4 regions of the Paenibacillus sp. 19GGS1-52 genome follow, and region 4 is predicted to be linked to each of the others. Evidence: riboswitches for the same ligand, from Rfam matches in the RefSeq annotation. Region 4 holds a riboswitch; each other region holds the start of a gene.
The links. A riboswitch is a leader RNA that binds a small molecule or an ion and turns the genes downstream of it on or off. The one in region 4 is predicted to bind cyclic di-GMP.
Positions count from the first base shown of each region.

Region 1: linked by a shared signal. The riboswitch ahead of H1230_RS27520 (PA14 domain-containing protein) and the one ahead of H1230_RS30880 (anti-repressor SinI family protein) in region 4 are both predicted to bind cyclic di-GMP.
Region 2: linked by a shared signal. The riboswitch ahead of H1230_RS17835 (polysaccharide lyase family protein) and the one ahead of H1230_RS30880 (anti-repressor SinI family protein) in region 4 are both predicted to bind cyclic di-GMP.
Region 3: linked by a shared signal. The riboswitch ahead of H1230_RS29110 (transglutaminase-like domain-containing protein) and the one ahead of H1230_RS30880 (anti-repressor SinI family protein) in region 4 are both predicted to bind cyclic di-GMP.

Region 1 is NZ_CP059724.1:5,936,456-5,941,528, forward strand. Features, by position in the region: gene H1230_RS27515 (glycosyl hydrolase) at 1-899, opposite strand, end outside; gene H1230_RS27520 (PA14 domain-containing protein) at 1,099-3,432, opposite strand; cyclic di-GMP riboswitch class I at 3,439-3,518, opposite strand; gene H1230_RS27525 (sugar phosphate nucleotidyltransferase) at 3,654-5,027, opposite strand; gene H1230_RS27530 (UDP-glucose dehydrogenase family protein) at 5,063-5,073, opposite strand, start outside.
Region 2 is NZ_CP059724.1:3,819,345-3,824,417, reverse strand. Features, by position in the region: gene H1230_RS17835 (polysaccharide lyase family protein) at 1-2,377, opposite strand, end outside; cyclic di-GMP riboswitch class I at 2,566-2,666, opposite strand; gene H1230_RS17830 (hypothetical protein) at 2,691-2,876, shown strand; gene H1230_RS17825 (flavodoxin family protein) at 3,025-3,795, shown strand; gene H1230_RS17820 (TetR/AcrR family transcriptional regulator) at 3,835-4,416, shown strand; gene H1230_RS17815 (EFR1 family ferrodoxin) at 4,490-5,073, shown strand, end outside.
Region 3 is NZ_CP059724.1:6,341,637-6,346,709, reverse strand. Features, by position in the region: gene H1230_RS29125 (glycosyltransferase family 2 protein) at 1-268, shown strand, start outside; gene H1230_RS29120 (GtrA family protein) at 258-662, shown strand; gene H1230_RS29115 (class D sortase) at 682-1,341, shown strand; cyclic di-GMP riboswitch class I at 1,459-1,539, shown strand; cyclic di-GMP riboswitch class I at 1,615-1,695, shown strand; gene H1230_RS29110 (transglutaminase-like domain-containing protein) at 1,710-2,519, shown strand; rRNA gene H1230_RS29105 (16S ribosomal RNA) at 2,920-4,477, shown strand; rRNA gene H1230_RS29100 (23S ribosomal RNA) at 4,833-5,073, shown strand, end outside.
Region 4 is NZ_CP059724.1:6,725,419-6,730,491, forward strand. Features, by position in the region: gene sipW (signal peptidase I SipW) at 1-246, shown strand, start outside; gene H1230_RS30865 (TasA family protein) at 340-936, shown strand; gene H1230_RS30870 (TasA family protein) at 995-1,588, shown strand; gene H1230_RS30875 (helix-turn-helix domain-containing protein) at 1,766-2,095, shown strand; gene H1230_RS30880 (anti-repressor SinI family protein) at 2,206-2,361, opposite strand; cyclic di-GMP riboswitch class I at 2,389-2,473, opposite strand; gene H1230_RS30885 (2-oxoglutarate dehydrogenase E1 component) at 2,870-5,073, shown strand, end outside.

The sequences.
Region 1 (5,073 bases), 790 kb from region 4:
AGTTCTCCGCTCTCACCAATACCTATTGGTTTGCCTGCGGCAAGGTCAAGTAAACTCTCATAGTAAGTCTGTTTAAAATCGCTATTGTAAATATCTGCTGCCAGAATATCCACCTTGTCTGCTCCTGGATAATACGATTTATAAGGGTCCGCCCACTCATTAGGCGCATTTGGATTCCAGACCCACAGCAGATTATTCAGCTTGTGCGTGTTCACTAATCGATCGTACATAATGTCCCATAGCTTAGAGAAATTGTCCTTTTGTCCCCACCAGAACCAGTTGCCATTCATTTCATGATAGGGCCGCCACAATACCGGAACTCCTGCATCTCGCAGTTCTCCCAAATATACAGCAATCTCATCAAGATCAGCAATCAATCTCTTATATTGAGGAGTTCCGGGTGTAACGTAAGCATCAAAATTCACCTGGCTCAAGTTCATGGAAACATTAGACCATTCCGGAGAGGTTCCTGGTAGATTCTGATGGAACGTCATGGCTACAATCCCGCCGCCTTTATTCCATTTGATCGCACTCTCCACCACGGCTTGACGCTGGGAGGCAATTGTATTCTTGGGCTGGTTGTTAATAGCTCCTAACTCATAACCATGCAATACTGCATATTGCCCAGTGGTATTCTTCAGTTTATTGTTAAATTCGTCGGGAGTTTCCAGATAGTCATGCTGTCCAGAAATCATTCCCTTACCACTAAGGTTCACCAGATAGCTGAGCAGATCTTTGGCTTCCCCAGAAGCTGATGGGTTAGCTGGCGTATCAGGTGATTCGTTTGTGATTACTCGGGCCACAGGGAGGCTGCGTGCTTCCCCCCAAGGTATTAAAGATAAAATAATGATAATAGATATTATAGCGGTCAAGAGCCGGTACTTACGGTAAGTGTTCAAAGTAATCCTCCTTCTGGTAGCCAAGAGCCGCCGCAGGTCACAAAGGTGATTCCCCTGCTTTTTGGACAAGCAACTTCGGACCAATGAAGTCTATAGCTTAGTAGCCCTGCTGAGAAGCAGGGCCACTAAGCATCGAGTGAAAGGAATTATTATAACTGCTTAACCTGTATCAGCCTTAGTAATGAATACAGCTACTTACTTAGTTCTGAATGGACGAGGATAGGAAAAGGGCGCTTGAAGGAACTACTCCCTTCGCTTGACTTGGACTTCCCCACATCAGACGTGCACTTGCATCACCCTGATTCTCGTAATATTCAACTTTAATATCATATAGCTGTCCGGCATTCATGGTTATGCTTCCCTGACGCTCGGTTCCGCTCTGTTTCATCCAGCTGTCAATAACGAGGCTGCCGTTGATCCAGACACGGATACCATCATCTGAAGTTGTATAGATTTGATAAGTTTCACTGTATACGGGTTTAATCTTACCGCTCCAGCGTACAGAGAAGAAGTCAACGCCTAGTGCTGCATCCGGTGAGAGCAGACGCCAGTTGAAGTCAATTGCAGCATCTTTGCGTACAATTACTGGATTACCTGATAATTGCATATTACTAAAATACTCACCTTGTAGTCCATTCACAGCCGGTGCGACAACATTAGCAACCGTTGGCGTTGGTGTCGGCGCTGCTGTTGGTGTTGCCGTCGGCGCTGCTGTTGGCATTGGTGTCGGCGCTGCTGTTGGCATTGGTGTCGGCGCTGCTGTTGGTGTTGGTGTCGGCGCTGCTGTTGGTGTTGGTGTCGGCGCTGCTGTTGGTGTTGGTGTCGGCGCTGCTGTTGGTGTTGGCGCTGCTGTTGGTGTTACCGTCGGCGCTACCGTTGGTGTTGCTGCAAGCGACGATGACGATACTGCACTAGCAACAGATGAACTTGCATTAATGAACAATGCACTTGAAGGTACCGTTCCTTTTACCTGACTTGGGCTTTGCCACATCAGATTTACCCGCGCATCTCCTGCATTCTCATAATATTCCACTTTGATGTCGTATAGTTGACCAGCTTTGAGATCAATGCTTCCTTGACGTTCAGTTCCACTTTGTTTAATCCAGCTATCTATGACAGACTTCCCATCTACCCAGACGCGTATGCCGTCATCCGATGCAGTATAGATTTGATAAGTTTCACTATAGAGCGGCTTAATTTTCCCAGTCCAACGAATCGAGAAATTGTCGATACCGAGTGCTGTAACCGGTGCTGCCTGGCGCCAGTTAAAGTTGATATTAGCGTCATTTCGTACTAGAGCCGCTGTCCCTGTAAGCAGCATGTTCTTGTAATATTCACCATGCAAGCCATTCAAGGCAGGAGCCTGATCCCCCGAGGAAAACGTTGCCGTAGGAGCTACTGTCGGTGTTGGTGTTGGTGTTGGTGTCGGTGTCGGTGTTGCCGTCGGTGTCGCTGTCGGCGTTGCTGTTACGGACGGTATCACCCCCGATAAATATTTATCCAGAGTTATCGTATAGCTGTTATTCATGAAGGCTTTAATGGTATCCGTGGAGTTATCCTCGTAAAGCAATTTTCCCCAGTTCATCATATATACCCATTTATTCTGCGATTGCAGCAGCTTTGTCGTATTTGGCATTTGACCATTCTCTCCGATAGCAATCGGTTTGCCAGCAGCCAGACTGAGCAAGCTGTCATAATATTTTTGCTGATAGTCATTGTCATATATATCTGCTGCGAGAATGTCAACTTTATTGGCACCTGGATACGTTAAGGCATAAGGATCTGCCCAAGCATTAGGTGCATTAGGATTCCATACCCATAACAGGTTGTTTAATTGATGAACGTTAACAAAACGGTCATACATAATATTCCAGAGTGCAGCGAAATTATTTTTCTTTCCCCACCAGAACCAATTTCCGTTCATTTCATGGTAGGGTCTCCAGAGTACTGGAACCCCAGCATCACGTAAGCTTTTCAAGGATACTGCCACTTTGTCAAGATCGGCAATCAGACTGTTGTACTGCGTCGTTCCCGGTGTTACGTATTTGTCGAAATCCGACTGACTAATCGTCTTTTGAACATTGGACCAGTCATACGTTGTTCCCGGTAGATTCTCGTGAAAGGTCATGGCGACAATACCGCCGTTCTTACTCCAGTTGATAGCACTGTTAACTACGTTCTTCCGTTGTGAAGCTACGGTAGCTTCTGTTTGACCAGTAATTGCACCAAGCTCATAGCCGTGAAGAGCAGCGTATTTCCCGCTGGTCCCCTTTAATTTGTTGCTGATTTCATCCGGACTTTCCAGATAGTCATGCTGTCCCGTGATAATCCCTTGCCCCGAAATTGAATTGAGGTAAGTAAGCAGCTTTACTGCTTCAGGTGAAGCGCCTGCGTTAACCGGTGTCCCGGAGCTTGTAGCTGCTCCTGCAGTAGATGGTGCAATTCCCATTCCTAGTGGAATAGCAATGACAAACAGAATTAGTGACAGGAACATGCAGAACTGTCGATACATACGATGAGCTTTCAAATTCATCTTCCTTTCGGTAGCCAGGCTGCCACTCTTGCGAAGGCCCTTTAGCTTTGCGTCCCTATCTTTCGATAGGTTTGCCTTTATCGTTTTGAAGGAATTTTCCTTCTTACCGTATGTATCGACTCTTTTTTTTTTTTGTTTAGTGCATTTACAAAATATTCTTAAAATTGAGTCTTTCTACCCGTTTTGACTCTGTCATATTCGGTTAAATAGATAGTTTAGGCCTATGAAATGAACTGTTGTAGCTCGATATCTTTCCAGTCCAATGTAATACGAATGTTATCTTCCTCAACCAGCTCAGAGCCGGTCTGTACCTCAATAAATTCAACATCCGTCAATGCCAGAATAGCATGCTTAGTCCCCTCGGGAATACGCACCACATCGCCTGCCTTAACGTTATGCATTTTCTCATTCAGCACGATGCTCGCTTCGCCGCTGATAATAGTCCAGATCTCACTACGTTTGCGATGCAACTGATAACTAATGTTTTTGCCTTCAGATATAAAGATCCGCTTGGTCAGCACTTCATTGCCCTCTTCATACTTCACATAGTCAATAACTTTGTAATGACCCCAACGGCGTTCCTCATACATTGGTCTTTGTTCAAAAGCTTTCAGTACTTCCTTGATTCGCGGACTCTCTGCCTTATGCGTGACCAATATTCCATCAGGGCTGGCTGCGATAATTAAATCCTTTGCACCAATGACCGTGATTGGAATGTCGAGTTCGTTAATCAAGCAGGTCCCTTCAGAATCTGCAGTAATGAAACCTTTGCCAACATGATTGCTGCTCATTTCCTCGGTCAATGTATTCCATGTACCAAGATCCTTCCAGAAGCCGTCATACGGCTGTACAACAATATTCTTTTCTTTTTCCACCACTTCATAATCAAAGCTGATTGAGGACAATAATTTATACTGCTTCTGCAAGTCTTCATAATTCAGAGGCAGCCCTTTATGCTGCAAAATATCCAGTAAATATCCTAAACGGAAGGCAAACACGCCGCAGTTCCACAAGGCGTTGCGACTTATGAGCTCTTCGGCCTGCTTTCGTTCCGGTTTCTCCTGAAAATGACTTACTCGCAAATATCCACTTTCACCCGCTGCTTCAGTGGTAGGAATGATATAACCGTATTTCTCCGAAGCATGCTCAGGAACCACACCCATCAACGCCAGATTTGCACCACTTTCCTGCATCGTACGCTCAAGCTGGGCTACCGTATCAAAAAAAGATGCTTCCACATAAGGATCAACAGGTAGGATTGCTACAGTCTCATCTGGGGAAACCCCCACTACTGAATACAGATAGGTGGCTGTCAACGCAATTGCCGGAAAGGTATCGCGGCGTTCCGGTTCGACGATGATAGGCACATCATATCCAAGTTGGCTCTGAATCATCTCCACTTGGCTGCGGCCTGTGGCTAGATAAGAGGAATCCGCCATGCCAGTCTCCTGAAGTTGTCTCCATACCCGTTGTACCATGGATTCCGGTTCACCCAGTGGGCTTTCAAGTACCTTCAGAAACTGTTTCGAACGTGAATCGTTGGACAAAGGCCATAACCGTTTACCTGAACCACCTGATAATAGTACTAGTTTCATAAGTGAACCCTCCTTATTATTTATGTGTTACAGGTTTAAACTGTAC
Region 2 (5,073 bases), 2.9 Mb from region 4:
AGATTGGACCACCCGGTGTGATCGGCATATCCGGGACTGCAAGCAGAATGGGTTCACTTGGCACGGATGCGTTACCGGAGTCGTCGCTGGCCTGAACTGTGTATGAGTAGGTGCGGTCATAAGCGATCGTCGTATCGATGTAACGCGTAACGGAAGATGGCAGCAGCGCCAGTTCCTCGCCGTCGCGGTAAAGGCGATAAGTAGTCGTCCGGTGGTTGTCCGCCGCTACGTTCCAGTCGATCATAGCTGTATTCCAAGTTCTCATTGCAGCGCCCGTCATGACCGGTTTTTCCGGATTTTGCTCTTCCTTGAGGGTTAAATACAGCTGCACTGCTTCGCCCGCAGCAACGGTGAGGTCGAGATCGAGATATGGAGATACGTTTCTCTCCTCTACTGAATAGGCAGAGCCTGCCGTATTACCATCCCGGTACTGCTCGACCCGGTAGACACCGCCGTCTGGCAGCGTTACGCGGACGTTCACATGGCGTGCGCTGGTTCCGGCCGGCTCGAAGTTAACGACGCTGACGATCTGCTTGTCCGCCGACGCGCCGACTGTCGATACTCCGAGCGCACGGGTATCGACGGCACGGACGTATACTTTTCTGCCAGCCGACTCGTCGCCGCTGAGAAAGGAATAGGGCAGAGGTGCACCATGCGTCGCGTAGGCCGCAGCCAAACGACGGAACGTGCGCAACCTGGTTTCGCCGCCCTCCGCTGGCTTGGCGGCCCAAGCTGTCGTGTCGGACACTTGGTGCGTGTTCCAATTGCTTGGGCGGACAAATAGTGCATAATTCGGGTTCGACGTATCAAAGGCAGTATGCTGCATAATATGGTCAGCATACCCAATATCCGCGCGCAGCTCGCGGTCGAAAGCGGCTGCGAACTTGTAGGCTGATGCGCCGAAGCCGCTCGGATCGGCATGCAGATCATTAGCACCTGCCTCAGTCATCATCATTTCCTTGGGCAGCCCTTCTTCCGTACCACCGTTGTAGGTAAGCAGGTTTTCGTTCAGTGCGCCGCCGCGAGCCTGTGTCAATCCGGTCAACGCATAACTGTGGCCGTTCGTCAGATCTGACAAAACTTCGATCGGTTTCCGCTCTTCAGGATTGCGCTCCCAACCGTACGGCGTACCCTTGGTTGGCCAGTATGCCCAGCCGGGTGCCACGATCTTAAGCCACGGGGTTTCCGCTTTTTCTGCCTGTAGAAACTCACCGAGCTCGACGAGAGAAGACTGCGAATGTCCGAATACGCCCGGTTCATTATCCATTTCCAGATAAGAGAAATCCGAGCCGTAATCGGACATGAATTGGCGGTAATAAGTCTTCATGCTTTCGGACATGTGACCGCCTAGCATCTCACTGCTGTTCATAAAATCTGTGCCGAACATACCGACCACTGGCTGCAGATTCATGTCCTTCATCGTCTGCAAATAAGAATCTATGCCATCCTGCCATAATGGCTTCGTATCGGACCATAGACCCGCACGCATCATATTTCCACTGTAGGCAATGCCGAGCCATTTCGTCAAATCTGGAACAAGTCGAGTCACATTGTCGTTGTAATCGAATGAATTGGCGATCGCGGTGCCAAGATTTACATACCGACCGTGGAGCGGTTCAGATGCGGGCGAGGAGAGCGCCGTCAACGACAACTCATCCCACTCGTACCATAGATTTGCATCTCCGGAGCTATTTGCATAGGAGCCGGCATATACCTCAAGCCTCAGCTCGTTCGTGCCGATATTTATCAGCTCATTTGGAATATATAATCTGTATTGGTCACGGTAGGGATAGGCACCACCGCTGCCGGCTGTACCCGCAATCTGGATGAGCCCGGCCAGCCTTCCATTCGCGTACACAGCCATCTGTGGCACAGACATGTACGCGTTCAGTATATGCACGTCGAATTCCATGCCATAAGTGGGCAGCGCATCCATTGTGAAATCGATAGTGAGCGTTTTATTCACACTCGCCTTCATGCCTTTCGGAAATGTCTTCCAGTCACTGTAAACCTCTTTCGTCACAGGTGCGGTGTAAGGCGTGGACATTGCCTTGAAGTCGGAATATTCGGCGGAGCTTCCGTCATGGGTACCAATCGTCCAGACTGTGCCAACTGGGCCGGATGGTTCCTGCAGGCTGTTAGCAGCAGCTCCATATACACTTTCGGTAACGGATTGAGGTGTAGATTCAGCGACCGGCTGCGCGGATGCTAATTCTGCACTGGCGGGGCTGAACGGGCTGCCGATTGCAAGCACTAGTGTTAATAGCAGGGCGATGCATTTGGAGAACAAACGAAAACTGGAGCATGGAGCCATTTGTTTAACTGTTCTTGATAAATTGGGGGCAGGTCGATCGGATCTTTTGCGTTTGGATTTCATAACTAACTCTCCTCGGTTAAAATATCCCTTAACGCCATCACCTTGCTAGGGTACGCAAAGTAACGCCCGGTTTGGGCGGAGGAGGAACAACTTTTTATAAACGGTTTATATTCGTTGAAAAAGCTTTTCCCCCAGAACATCTAATCCATGCACCTGAAACGTACGCAGTGGAACAGACATCCTTTTTTTCCGGCAGCACGGCTGCCACCTTCGTCTTCCACATTGTGGAAACGAAGAAGGCCCTATGGCTTTGCGTCCTTGCCTTTCGACAAGTTTGCCTTTGTCACAATGGGTGAAACGAACAATAGAACGCATGAAACTTAAAATGGGGCGAGAGCGGCAGGCGGCAGATACTGCAAAAAAAAAGCTGCGACTGCTAGGTGGGAGAGTAGGAAGAGGTACGAGAGCGAAGTATGCAGCAGAATGGCAAACGCCATTACAGCTAAATGGATTTGCAGTATTCCTAATTTGTATCGGCGCAGTTGGGCCATTGTATTAGTATCGTAAGTTGAATGAACTTACCGGACTCACTTAATTTGGAATTAATTATGACAAAAGCAGTTGCATATCACAATATGAATGAATATAATAATATTCATTCATAAGATTTGAAGTGAGTGAAATGATCTGTATATGGAGGGACTCCAATGAAAAAAGTTATTGCCTTTATCGGCAATCAACAAAAGCATGCCACCTTCGAGGCAGTTTGTGAATTTGGGGATAATTTAAAAGCTTACGGTGAAATTGACTTTGAGTACTTATTCTTGAAAGACTATCGGCTTGAATATTGCCGTGGCTGCAAACAGTGTTTTGACAAAGGAGAGCAATATTGCCCCTTAACGGATGATCGCGATGTGCTGATTGAAAAGATGAGCAATGCTGACGGAATTATTTTCGCCACCCCCAATTATGCCTTTCATGTATCGGCACCGATGAAGAACCTGCTGGATCGGCTCGCCTTTGTGTTCCATAGACCGCGTTTTTTTGGAAAGACCTTTACGGCTATTGTCAATCAAGGAATCTTTGGAGGCAACTCTATCGTGAAGTACCTAAGTAATATGGGAGAAAATTTCGGATTTCGAGTCACAAAAGGCTGTGTTCTGAACACGTTGGAGCCCAGAAGCGAGGCTGCACAGCAAAAATTTACGAAGGAAATTAAAAAGGCCTCGGCAAGATTTTACAAAGAGCTTATGCACACAACGCCACCGGTTCCTTCCTTTTTCAGGCTGATGATGTTCCGAATATCCCGCACAACTATAAAGTCTACGCTCAATGATAAGTACCTGGATTACCGTCATTACAAAGAACAGGGCTGGTTTGAATCGGACTATTACTATCAGGTTTCCTTAGGGTTCATTAAAAAAACAGTGGGTCACGTGTTTGATCTCATGGGCCATCGAATGGCTAAACGCCTATAATAAATTAGAGCAAGTATAAAGTGAGCGGAGGATTATAAGGTGGAAGATAAAAAAAAGGATATTTTTAATTGCGGGAAAGAATTGTTTAGTTCCAAAGGATTTAAAAAAACCAATGTCTCTGACATTACAAAAGTGGTCGGGATCGGAGTAGGCACATTTTATAATTACTTCCCTTCTAAAGAGGCGTTGTTTCTGGAAATTTTCCTGGAAGAAAACGTGAAACTTAAAAAGAGCATAATGGAAGCCATTGATCTGAACGATGCTCCTTTAGGGCTGCTCAATAAATTAATAGCATTAAACATTAATGGCATGAATTCAAATCCAATCTTAAAAGAATGGTATAACAAAGACGTCTTTAGCAAGCTGGAGCAGCAATACCGTGAAGAGAACGGAGTAAATAAAGTGGATTTCTTATATGGCAGTTTTGTGGAGTTGTTCCAACAATGGCAGACGGAAGGAAAAATAAGAAGTGATATCGATATTGAGCTTATCATGGCTTTTTTTACAGCGATCATTAATATAGATACACATAAGGAAGAAATTGGGCTTCAGTATTTCCCGCAGATTCTGGAGTACATGGCGGAGTTTGTAATGAATGGTCTGACTAATCCTCCAGAATGACGTTAACATGGAATGAAAGAAGAAGCGCTTGACGAAGCACAGGAATAACAATATAAGAATGGAGAGGATAGCCATGATATTTTACTTTTCAGGAACAGGAAACTCGCTTTATGCCGCTAAGAATATTGCCCAGCATACGAATGAAGAGTTGGTCTCAATTGCTGCCGCCGAAAATACAGGGAATACATGTAATGAATATACTCTGAAGGATAATGAAATTATTGGATTTGTACATCCTATTTATTCGTGGGGACCTCCCAGAATCGTGCTTGAATTTATTAAGAAATTGAAGCTGAATAATTACCAGGGAAATTACGCCTTTTCTATTGCAACTTGTGGAGGTAACATCGGAAATACGATGAAAGTTATGATGGATACTTTGAGCAAAAAAGACATTAAATTGGACAGTGGATTCTCCATCACCATGCCAAATAATTTTATAATAATGGGTGATGTTGATTCAAAAGAAGCAGCGACCCAAAAGCTTACTGCGGCTGATGAAACTTTGAGCTATATCAATCAAGTTATTGAGCGAAGAGAGACAGGAGAATTCAGAGTGGAAAAAGGGATTTTGCCGTGGCTCTTAACCGGCATTATAAATCCGATGTTTAATAAAAAAGCCATTGATCCTACAAAGTTTCATGCCAATGATAATTG
Region 3 (5,073 bases), 380 kb from region 4:
ATTTTCCAGTTTCCTATATTTATTTTTTGTGTTATTTCAAAGAGTCTTCACCTCCTGGACCATTCCGGGCTGGGCCTCCATTGTAGGCGTTAATTTGCTCTTCAATGGTATCGTGCTCATGCTGCTCGGTGTCATCGGCGAGTATATCGGCCGCATTTATGATGAATCCAAGGACAGACCGTTGTATATTGTGCGGGAGACTAAAGGCTATCTTGATGTAGAGCAAGATCATAGTCACATCCGAAAGGGAAACGATTATGTCAGATAAGAAGCTTCGCGCAGGAGTGATTCAGTTCCTGAAATTCAATGCTGTTGGCTTGCTGAATACCCTTATTGATTTTGCAATCTTTACACTTCTGAACTCACTTGGGTTGGTATACACCCTGGCACAGGTTATTTCTTATAGTGCAGGCACGGCCAATAGCTTTATTTTGAATAAAAAAGTAACCTTTCGGGACAGTGATCGGGGGAAAAAGGATAGCTTCGACCGAATGCAGTTGCTGAAGTTTATCGTACTGAACCTGATTGTACTGGGAATATCCCTGCTGCTTATGCATTTGTTAACAGATAAACTTGGTATTCAAGTGTTGATCTCGAAGGTATTAGTTACATTCGTCACTGTAATCATCAATTTCTTCGGAAGCCGGAAATGGGTTTTCTAAAAGTAGGGAGGTGAATATCATGCGTAAATTTTCCTATTTAGTCATACTTGCAGGAATACTTGTCATGCTGTTCCCCAAAGCTAATGAATGGTATAACGACTGGCAGCAGCAGAAACTATTAGATGAGGCGGAACAGAGTTATAGTAACAGTGCTCCAGCAACGGTTGACCCTGATCTGAAAAGTAAATATGCTGAGGTAACCCAACTGCTCTCAGAAGAATCTGCATTGGATGAGCAGCCTCCGAGTGATGCTGCTGTAAAGGCGGAACCTGAAGTTGTGCTTGGGGGGAAAGTAATTGCATTAATCGAAATTGATAAGATCAATCTGTTGTTGCCTGTTCTTGAAGGGGCGACGAAAGCCAACATGAAGCACGCAGCTACACATATGAAGGAAACAACTTCTATCGGTCAGATTGGCAATGCCGCAATAGCAGCACATAGAGCCAGAACGACAGGCAGATTGTTTAATAGATTGAATGAGGTTGCAGTAGGAGATATTATCACCGTGAAGACAAGCAAACAAGCGTACAACTATGAAGTATACAAAATTTCTATCGTCGAACCTACGGATGTATCTGTGTTAAACGGGAACAACAAGGACAAGATTCTCACGCTGATCACGTGTGACCCACTAGTAAATCCCACACACCGTCTAATTGTACAAGCCAAACTACCCTAACACACTTAATGTCATAAAATAGAAATTTCCAAAAATTTATTATAAAATTTTGGAAATCTAGCACTATAGGTCTTGAATCTACGCGTAAATATGGTAGTATATAACTATAAAAGCTAAGCACGATAACGGCAAACCTATCGAAAGATAGGGACGCAAAGCTAAAGGGCCTTCCCGTCAGGATGGCAGCCAGCTACCGAATGAAGAGGCTTTTTTTGTTTATTTTTTGTCTAATTCTACCATTATTTCTAGTATGTTTAAGGACAGATAAAGCTTTTACGATAACGGCAAACCTATTGAAAGATAGGGACGCAAAGCTAAAGGGCCTTCCCGTCAGGATGGCAGCCAGCTACCGAAAAGGGGTTTTATCATTGAAGAAATTTTATCTTATGTTATTGGCGATATTTGTAGTGGCTACTTCTGTTCAGATAACTTCAGCTCAAGCTGCTGGCACAGAAACGGGTTGGCTCAATACATCGCAGTTAAACCAAGGCATTATTGGAGTTCAATATGATGTGCCGAAGGACAAACGGATCAAACTTATGATTACCAAAGGCAGCAGCAGCTACACTTATAATCTTTATGCTTCTGGACAAGCTGAAGAATTCCCATTGCAACAAGGTAATGGATCCTATAAAGTCTCAGTTCTTGAGAACATAACGGGTAACAAATACAAAGCTCTATATTCTGAAGTAGTGGACTTATCCTTGAATGATACAAATGCAGTATATTTAAGCTCTGTTCAGAATGTTAAATGGAGTTCTTCTGATAAAGCTATTCTTAAAGCAAAACAACTTACACAAGGCAAAACAACGGATCAAGAGAAGGTTAAAGCAATTTATAATTACATCGTTGCTAATGTGAAATACGATTATTCACTGGCTAACAATGTAACAACTGACTATATCCCTAACATTGATAATACCCTTGCCAGCAAAAAAGGCATTTGCTATGATTACTCTTCATTATTTGCAGCAATGCTACGTAGTGTAGATATACCAGCTAAATTGGTCATGGGAAACTCCACTTATGTTACTCAATACCATGCTTGGAATGAAGTCCTTCTTAATGGCAAATGGGTGACTATTGATACAACAGTAGATGCTGGATTGGTTAAGAGCAATAAAACCGTAGATCTGATTAAGAATTCTACTAAATATACGGCAGTCAAATACTACTAAGAGTAGTTGAATTACTATATGAACAAATAGACAACCAGCTTAATAATTAAGCTGGTTGTTTTTCTTTTGATTAGGGGTTGCTTTTATACTAGTAGATAGGGTATTATAAGTGAGCGCTGTTGGAAGAGCGGACAAGCGAAACACATTGAATTAACAAGAAATAAAAAAAGCTTGCTTTTCTAAACACCGTATGATATATTATAAGAGTTGCTGGTGAGACATTAAACGCCGACAACGAGAACTTGATCTTTGAAAACTGAACAACGAGTGAGTGGGATTTTACGAAAGTAAAATCCAAAAGAAGATGAGTTTCACAGCATTTATGCTGGAGTAAACTTGTCGGTTGAGAATGTAAATTCTCGTCAGAGGTTTCAAAATGAGCAATCGCTCTTTTCAATACAAATTGGAGAGTTTGATCCTGGCTCAGGACGAACGCTGGCGGCATGCCTAATACATGCAAGTCGAGCGGAGTTTTGTTGAAAGCTTGCTTTCAACAGGATTTAGCGGCGGACGGGTGAGTAACACGTAGGCAACCTGCCCCATAGTCTGGGATAACTACCGGAAACGGTAGCTAATACCGGATAATTCCTTTTCCCACCTGGGAAGAGGATGAAAGACGGAGAAATCTGTCGCTGAGGGATGGGCCTGCGGCGCATTAGCTAGTTGGTGGGGTAACGGCTCACCAAGGCGACGATGCGTAGCCGACCTGAGAGGGTGAACGGCCACACTGGGACTGAGACACGGCCCAGACTCCTACGGGAGGCAGCAGTAGGGAATCTTCCGCAATGGGCGCAAGCCTGACGGAGCAATGCCGCGTGAGTGATGAAGGTTTTCGGATCGTAAAGCTCTGTTGCCAGGGAAGAACGTCTTATAGAGTAACTGCTATAAGAGTGACGGTACCTGAGAAGAAAGCCCCGGCTAACTACGTGCCAGCAGCCGCGGTAATACGTAGGGGGCAAGCGTTGTCCGGAATTATTGGGCGTAAAGCGCGCGCAGGCGGCTATTTAAGTCTGGTGTTTAAACCTTGGGCTCAACCTGAGGTCGCACTGGAAACTGGGTGGCTTGAGTACAGAAGAGGAAAGTGGAATTCCACGTGTAGCGGTGAAATGCGTAGATATGTGGAGGAACACCAGTGGCGAAGGCGACTTTCTGGGCTGTAACTGACGCTGAGGCGCGAAAGCGTGGGGAGCAAACAGGATTAGATACCCTGGTAGTCCACGCCGTAAACGATGAGTGCTAGGTGTTAGGGGTTTCGATACCCTTGGTGCCGAAGTTAACACAGTAAGCACTCCGCCTGGGGAGTACGGTCGCAAGACTGAAACTCAAAGGAATTGACGGGGACCCGCACAAGCAGTGGAGTATGTGGTTTAATTCGAAGCAACGCGAAGAACCTTACCAGGTCTTGACATCCCTCTGAATCCGCTAGAGATAGCGGCGGCCTTCGGGACAGAGGAGACAGGTGGTGCATGGTTGTCGTCAGCTCGTGTCGTGAGATGTTGGGTTAAGTCCCGCAACGAGCGCAACCCTTATGCTTAGTTGCCAGCACATCATGGTGGGCACTCTAAGCAGACTGCCGGTGACAAACCGGAGGAAGGTGGGGATGACGTCAAATCATCATGCCCCTTATGACCTGGGCTACACACGTACTACAATGGCCGGTACAAAGGGCTGCGAAACCGCGAGGTGGAGCGAATCCCAACAAAGCCGGTCTCAGTTCGGATTGCAGGCTGCAACTCGCCTGCATGAAGTCGGAATTGCTAGTAATCGCGGATCAGCATGCCGCGGTGAATACGTTCCCGGGTCTTGTACACACCGCCCGTCACACCACGAGAGTTTACAACACCCGAAGTCGGTGGGGTAACCCGCAAGGGAGCCAGCCGCCGAAGGTGGGGTAGATAATTGGGGTGAAGTCGTAACAAGGTAGCCGTATCGGAAGGTGCGGCTGGATCACCTCCTTTCTATGGAGAATCGTTTCCTGTAACGGAAACATTCGAACAGAAGCCGCAAGGCTTCTAGTGAGCCCTTAGGGTTTGCACACACTCACTCGTTGCTCAGTTTTGAGAGTTGAAGCTCTCAATTTTGTTTTGTCTGTAAGGACGAACAAAAACTTGATCCTTGAAAACTGGATACCGAAACGAATTTGCGTTTTAGAACATTTTATCTGTCGCTTGTGTAAACGAGCGAAAGTGTATTATGGCTTAGCGAAGGTTTTTGATTGTGAAGCGACTTTTGGCTTTGAATGATCTGCGAACGGAGTCATCCGGTAGCAACATTCAAAACAAGATGAGCAAACAAGCGAAACACCGGAGCATTGGTTAAGCTAATAAGAGCACACGGAGGATGCCTAGGCGCCAGGAGCCGACGAAGGACGTGGCGAACAACGAAACTGCCTCGGGGAGCTGTAAGCAAGCTTTGATCCGGGGGTGTCCGAATGGGGAAACCCAGCTGTGGTAATGCACAGTTACTCATACCTGAATACATAGGGTATGTAGAGGCAGACCAGGGGAACTGAAACATCTAAGTACCCTGAGGAAGAGAAAACAATAGTGATTCC
Region 4 (5,073 bases):
GGCGCGGATGGTGCTCCTGTCAGCTCCACAAATGTCGTCGGACAATATACCGGCTTCACTGTACCTTATGTAGGATATGCCATGAATTTTGCAGTATCCAAAGCAGGCAGTGTGCTGCTAATGATCGTTCCAGGTCTGCTGCTCCTTCTGTATGCTCTCTATTCATCCTGGAAAGCAGTCGTCGCGCTGGAGAAAAAAAATGTTGGAGCTTCCGCGTCTGAACCCTTGCCGGATAACCCTTCCTAACCCGATTGTCCCTCCCGTTTACGAAACGTGGAGTACAATATACACCGCTCGAAGACACAAGAGACCAAGAACCTATGAGAGAGGGATGAACAAATGAATATTAAAAAAACATTGGGGTTGGGCGTCGCTTCAGCAGCATTAGGATTGACACTGGTCGGAGGAGGCACTTTCGCTTATTTTAGCGATACTGCTTCGAGCACGGCTGCATTTAACAACGGAACTCTGAGCCTAACTTCTGATCCTTCCGTTATAGTCGATCTCAGCAACCTCAAACCAGGAGATGTAATTACGAGAGATTTCAAGCTCACAAACGACGGATCACTGGACATTCCAAAAGTCTTGCTGAAGACCCTCTCGCTCGTAACGGACACCAAAAGTGATAACGAAGGCCATAATTTGAAAGATGATATTATCGTGACCTTCCTGAACAATAACGACAAAAGACAACCTGAAATTCTCGTGAAATCACTCTCAGCACTAGAAAGCGAAAGTCCTGATCTGGTAGCCAAAGGGATACTCGGCAGTATTTTGGGCGGAGAGAAGTCTGGAATTAGAGCGGGGGACAAAGATACTCTGACCGTACAATTTGCCTTTAGAGAAAATCTCCAGCCACAGAATTATTACCAAGGCGACAAGCTGCAACTGACATGGTCCTTCGAAGCCAGCCAAGGAAAAGGCGTTTATAAATAACTCATATTCAATGATCTTTAGTTACTATTTTACAACAATATAGAGGAGGATTTTTATTATGGGAATCAAGAAAACATTGGGATTAGGCGTAGCATCGGCAGCTTTGGGATTATCGTTAATCGGGGGAGGCACCTTCGCTTACTTCAGCGACACCGCCCAGAGCACAGCAACGTTCGCAGCCGGCACTTTGGATCTCAACACTAATCCAACCGAGATTGTTAACCTCCCAAATCTCAAACCAGGTGACATCGCGGTTCGCAATTTCACCTTGCAGAATAGCGGTTCATTGGATATTAAAGGTCTCAAACTGGTTGCCAATTATACCGTAACTGATGCTAATGGGAATAATTCAACTCAAGATCTGGGTGACCACTTTAAAGTTAAAGTCCTCGATAGCAGCTATGTCAGCGGGAATATCGCGGGCCATGTGATCAGTGAAATCTCACTCAAGTCTTTGAAAGACTTAGGTAACTATGATTTGATAAGCACTGGTGCGCTCCCTAATGGGATCACAAATGGGCAATCCGTCAACTTCAAGGTAGCCTTCGAGTTTGTCGATAACGGGCAGGATCAGAATATTTTCCAAGGTGACGCTCTGGCCCTGACTTGGACATTCAATGCCACACAAGCCATCGGTCCCGAATTGAAATAGTACTGATCTATATCTCTGTAGACTACCGGCAACTCCTAAGCCCAAGAGGCTGGGAATTGCCGGTTTTTCACTCTTTGACCACTCCTAGTTCAGGAACAATCGTCTTTGTCCGTTTTACGGAAATTTGTTATACTATTAACAAAAAGTACGGAGGAGCGTTGTATTGTGCCAGATAATATGGGAGGCCGCATTCACCAGCTCCGACTGGAGAAGAATTTATCCTTATCCGAACTTGCGGACAAGGCCGATGTGGCGAAATCATACTTAAGTAATGTTGAGAGAAATATTCAATCCAACCCCTCCATCCAATTCATTGAAAAAATCGCTGATGCGCTTCAGGTTTCTATTCATGCCCTGCTATATGGCGAGCCCACTGACGCCGAGGAATCCCCTCTGGATTCGGAATGGTTTCGTCTGGTTCAGGAAGCTATGGCCTCAGGGATAAGCAAAAGGGAATTCAAGGAATTTCTGGATTATCAGAAATGGCGCCTGGATCAGAAGGATTGATGAACCTTGTCTGCTTGAGGTTGTATCTATCCAAGCTCTGAACATACAGAAAGAAGCACAACGACATGTCGCTGTGCTTCTTTCTGTATGTAACATTTGTTTATCTAACTCTACTGCATAACACGTAAAGCCTTTTCATCGAAAAACCGACGAATCTCATCAGCCTTGATGCCTGCCTTCTTAGCCGTTAATAACAAATGTACCCATTCTAAATCCAAATCAACTGTCTGCAGTTCTCCGTTTTTCCCCTGGTTGGACTTATCCAAGAAATCTCCTCCTAAGATTTTGCGTCCCCAGGCAGTCCGGCCATCCTAGTATTCCTACCTTAGATCCGAGACTTTGTGCCCCTGCTTTTCAGCAGGTTTACCCTTTACTGGACCCTTTACATGAAAGGATCTGGCTAGAAACTGATTAAGCTGTTATCCGTAACAACATTATGCAATAACATTATATAATAATCCTCAAAAAAAATGTGTCGTTCTCTGGATTATTTTTACTGCGAAATGGGAAAATTATATATCCTATTTTGACGGAACCCTGTCCTAAAATAAAAATCCTAAATATAAAATTGAAAAAGACTAGTTTTGCTGTAGAATTATTGAATACGAGCGAACCATACCGTTTTGCGAACGGATTGGACGAAAGTATGAATTGATTACACGAGCTGAAAGTAGCACAATAGGATGAGGAATGAAACCGCAATCATCGCAGCTCCGATCAACGCCGGCACTAAAGTGACCGGGTGTGGAGTTCATCCGTTAGGAGGATGTATTCATGGCAGTTAAAGAGCCCTATAACGAATCCATTTGGAGTAAGTATTACGGACCCAATTTGGGCTATATCCAAGAAAAATATGAACAGTTTGCGAAAGATCCATTATCAGTAGAAACTAATTACCGCGAGCTTTTTACTATCTCGGGACCCCCTCCCCTGGCACCTGCCACCGAGCAGCCACCACAGGCGGTTATTTCGGGCGATTCCGCATGGCTAAAAAAAGCAGTCAGAGCTTCCAAGCTAATCGCCAATATTCGTATATATGGTCATATGGCCGCTGATATTGACCCGCTCGAACGAGATCATAATGCTATGGAGAAGTGGCTTAACCCTGAAACCTATGAGTTAACCCGCGAGGACCTCATGGCATTGCCTGCCACGCTGATCTGGGAGAATGCGCCCGCAGACGTTCTTACCGGCTGGGACGCCGTTCACCGGATGCGCCAGGTCTATACGCAGACTATTGCTTATGAGTTCGGGCATGTTCACGATGAACGGGAACTGGGTTGGTTGAACCATCAAGCGGAGTCGGCAAGCTCGCCGGCCCCCCTGAACAACACCGAACGCAAGGAACTGCTGAGACGCCTTATTCAAGTAGAGCAATTTGAGACCTTCTTGCATAAAACCTTCGTTGGCCAGAAACGCTTCAGTCTGGAGGGCAATGATGCGCTTGTTCCGATGCTGGACGAAATTGTACGTGCAGCGGCACATGACGGTGCCGAGAACATTCTGATGGGCATGGCCCATCGCGGGCGTCTGAGCGTGCTGGCCCATATTTTGGGCAAGCCTTATGATATTATTTTTTCCGAATTCCACCACTCTCCAAATAAGGAGCTTTTCCCTTCAGAAGGGTCGATGGGTATTAACTATGGCTGGACTGGAGACGTGAAGTATCATCTTGGTGCAGATCGTGCTGTCCGCGAGGGAGAAACCGTCCGTACCCGACTAACACTGGCAAATAACCCGAGTCATTTGGAATTCGTTAATCCTGTCGTTGAAGGCTTTACCCGCGCGGCTCAGGAAGACCGCAGTACACCGGGTCTGCCACAACTTGATACGAACAAAGCCATGGCCGTGCTGATGCATGGAGATGCAGCTTTTCCAGGCGAAGGCATTGTCGCCGAAACGTTGAATATTGGCAAGCTGCAGGGTTATAAGAACGGTGGTACGATCCATATTATCGTCAATAACCGGATTGGCTTTACCACGGAAAGCGAGGACTCTCGGTCCACGCATTACGCCAGCGACCTGGCAAAAGGGTATGAAATTCCAATTGTGCATGTTAATGCCGATGATCCGGAAGCCTGTGTAGCTGCTGTTCGGCTGGCAGGCGCATATCGCAGCATGTTTAAGAAGGATTTTGTTATTGATCTCATCGGCTACCGCCGTCACGGCCACAATGAAATGGATGATCCAGAAACCACTCAGCCTATCGTTTATGGCAAGGTGCGTAATCACCCTACAGTTTACAAGGTATACGCTGATCGGCTGCAGAATGAGAAGATCGTCACTGCTGAAGATGTACAGAATATGAACATCGAAGCAGAAGGTGTATTACAGCAGGCTTATGATAAAATGAAGGAAGGCAAACAGAAGAACGCCGAAGCGAAGACTTCTGTTCCCTTTCCAGTTGATAATTCAAGCTCAAGCACGCGTTCCACAGCCGTAGCACTCAACACGCTGCAGCAGATTAACCAAGAATTATTGAGCGTTCCTGACGGCTTCCAGGTCTATCCAAAGCTGGAGCGGATTCTGCAGCGCCGCAAGGATTCACTGAACGATGGAGAAAAGGTCGACTGGGCTCTAGCTGAGACTTTGGCCTTCGCGACCATTCTGCGAGATGGCACACCCATTCGTCTGAGCGGCCAAGATTCACAGCGCGGCACCTTCGCTCACCGGCATCTGGTGCTGCATGACAGCGAATCGGGAGCACTATACTCCCCACTGCATCAGCTAAGTGAATCCCGTGCCTCCTTTGGTGTGTACAACAGCCCATTGTCAGAAGCCTCGGTGCTTGGCTATGAGTACGGATATAATGTATTCGCACCCGAAACCTTCGTCATCTGGGAAGCGCAATACGGCGATTTCGCCAATGCTGCACAGGTCATTATTGACCAGTTCATTGCTGCCGGTCGTGCCAAATGGACACAGCGCAGCAATCTGGTCATCCTGTTGCCCCATGGCTACGAGGGACAGGGACCAGA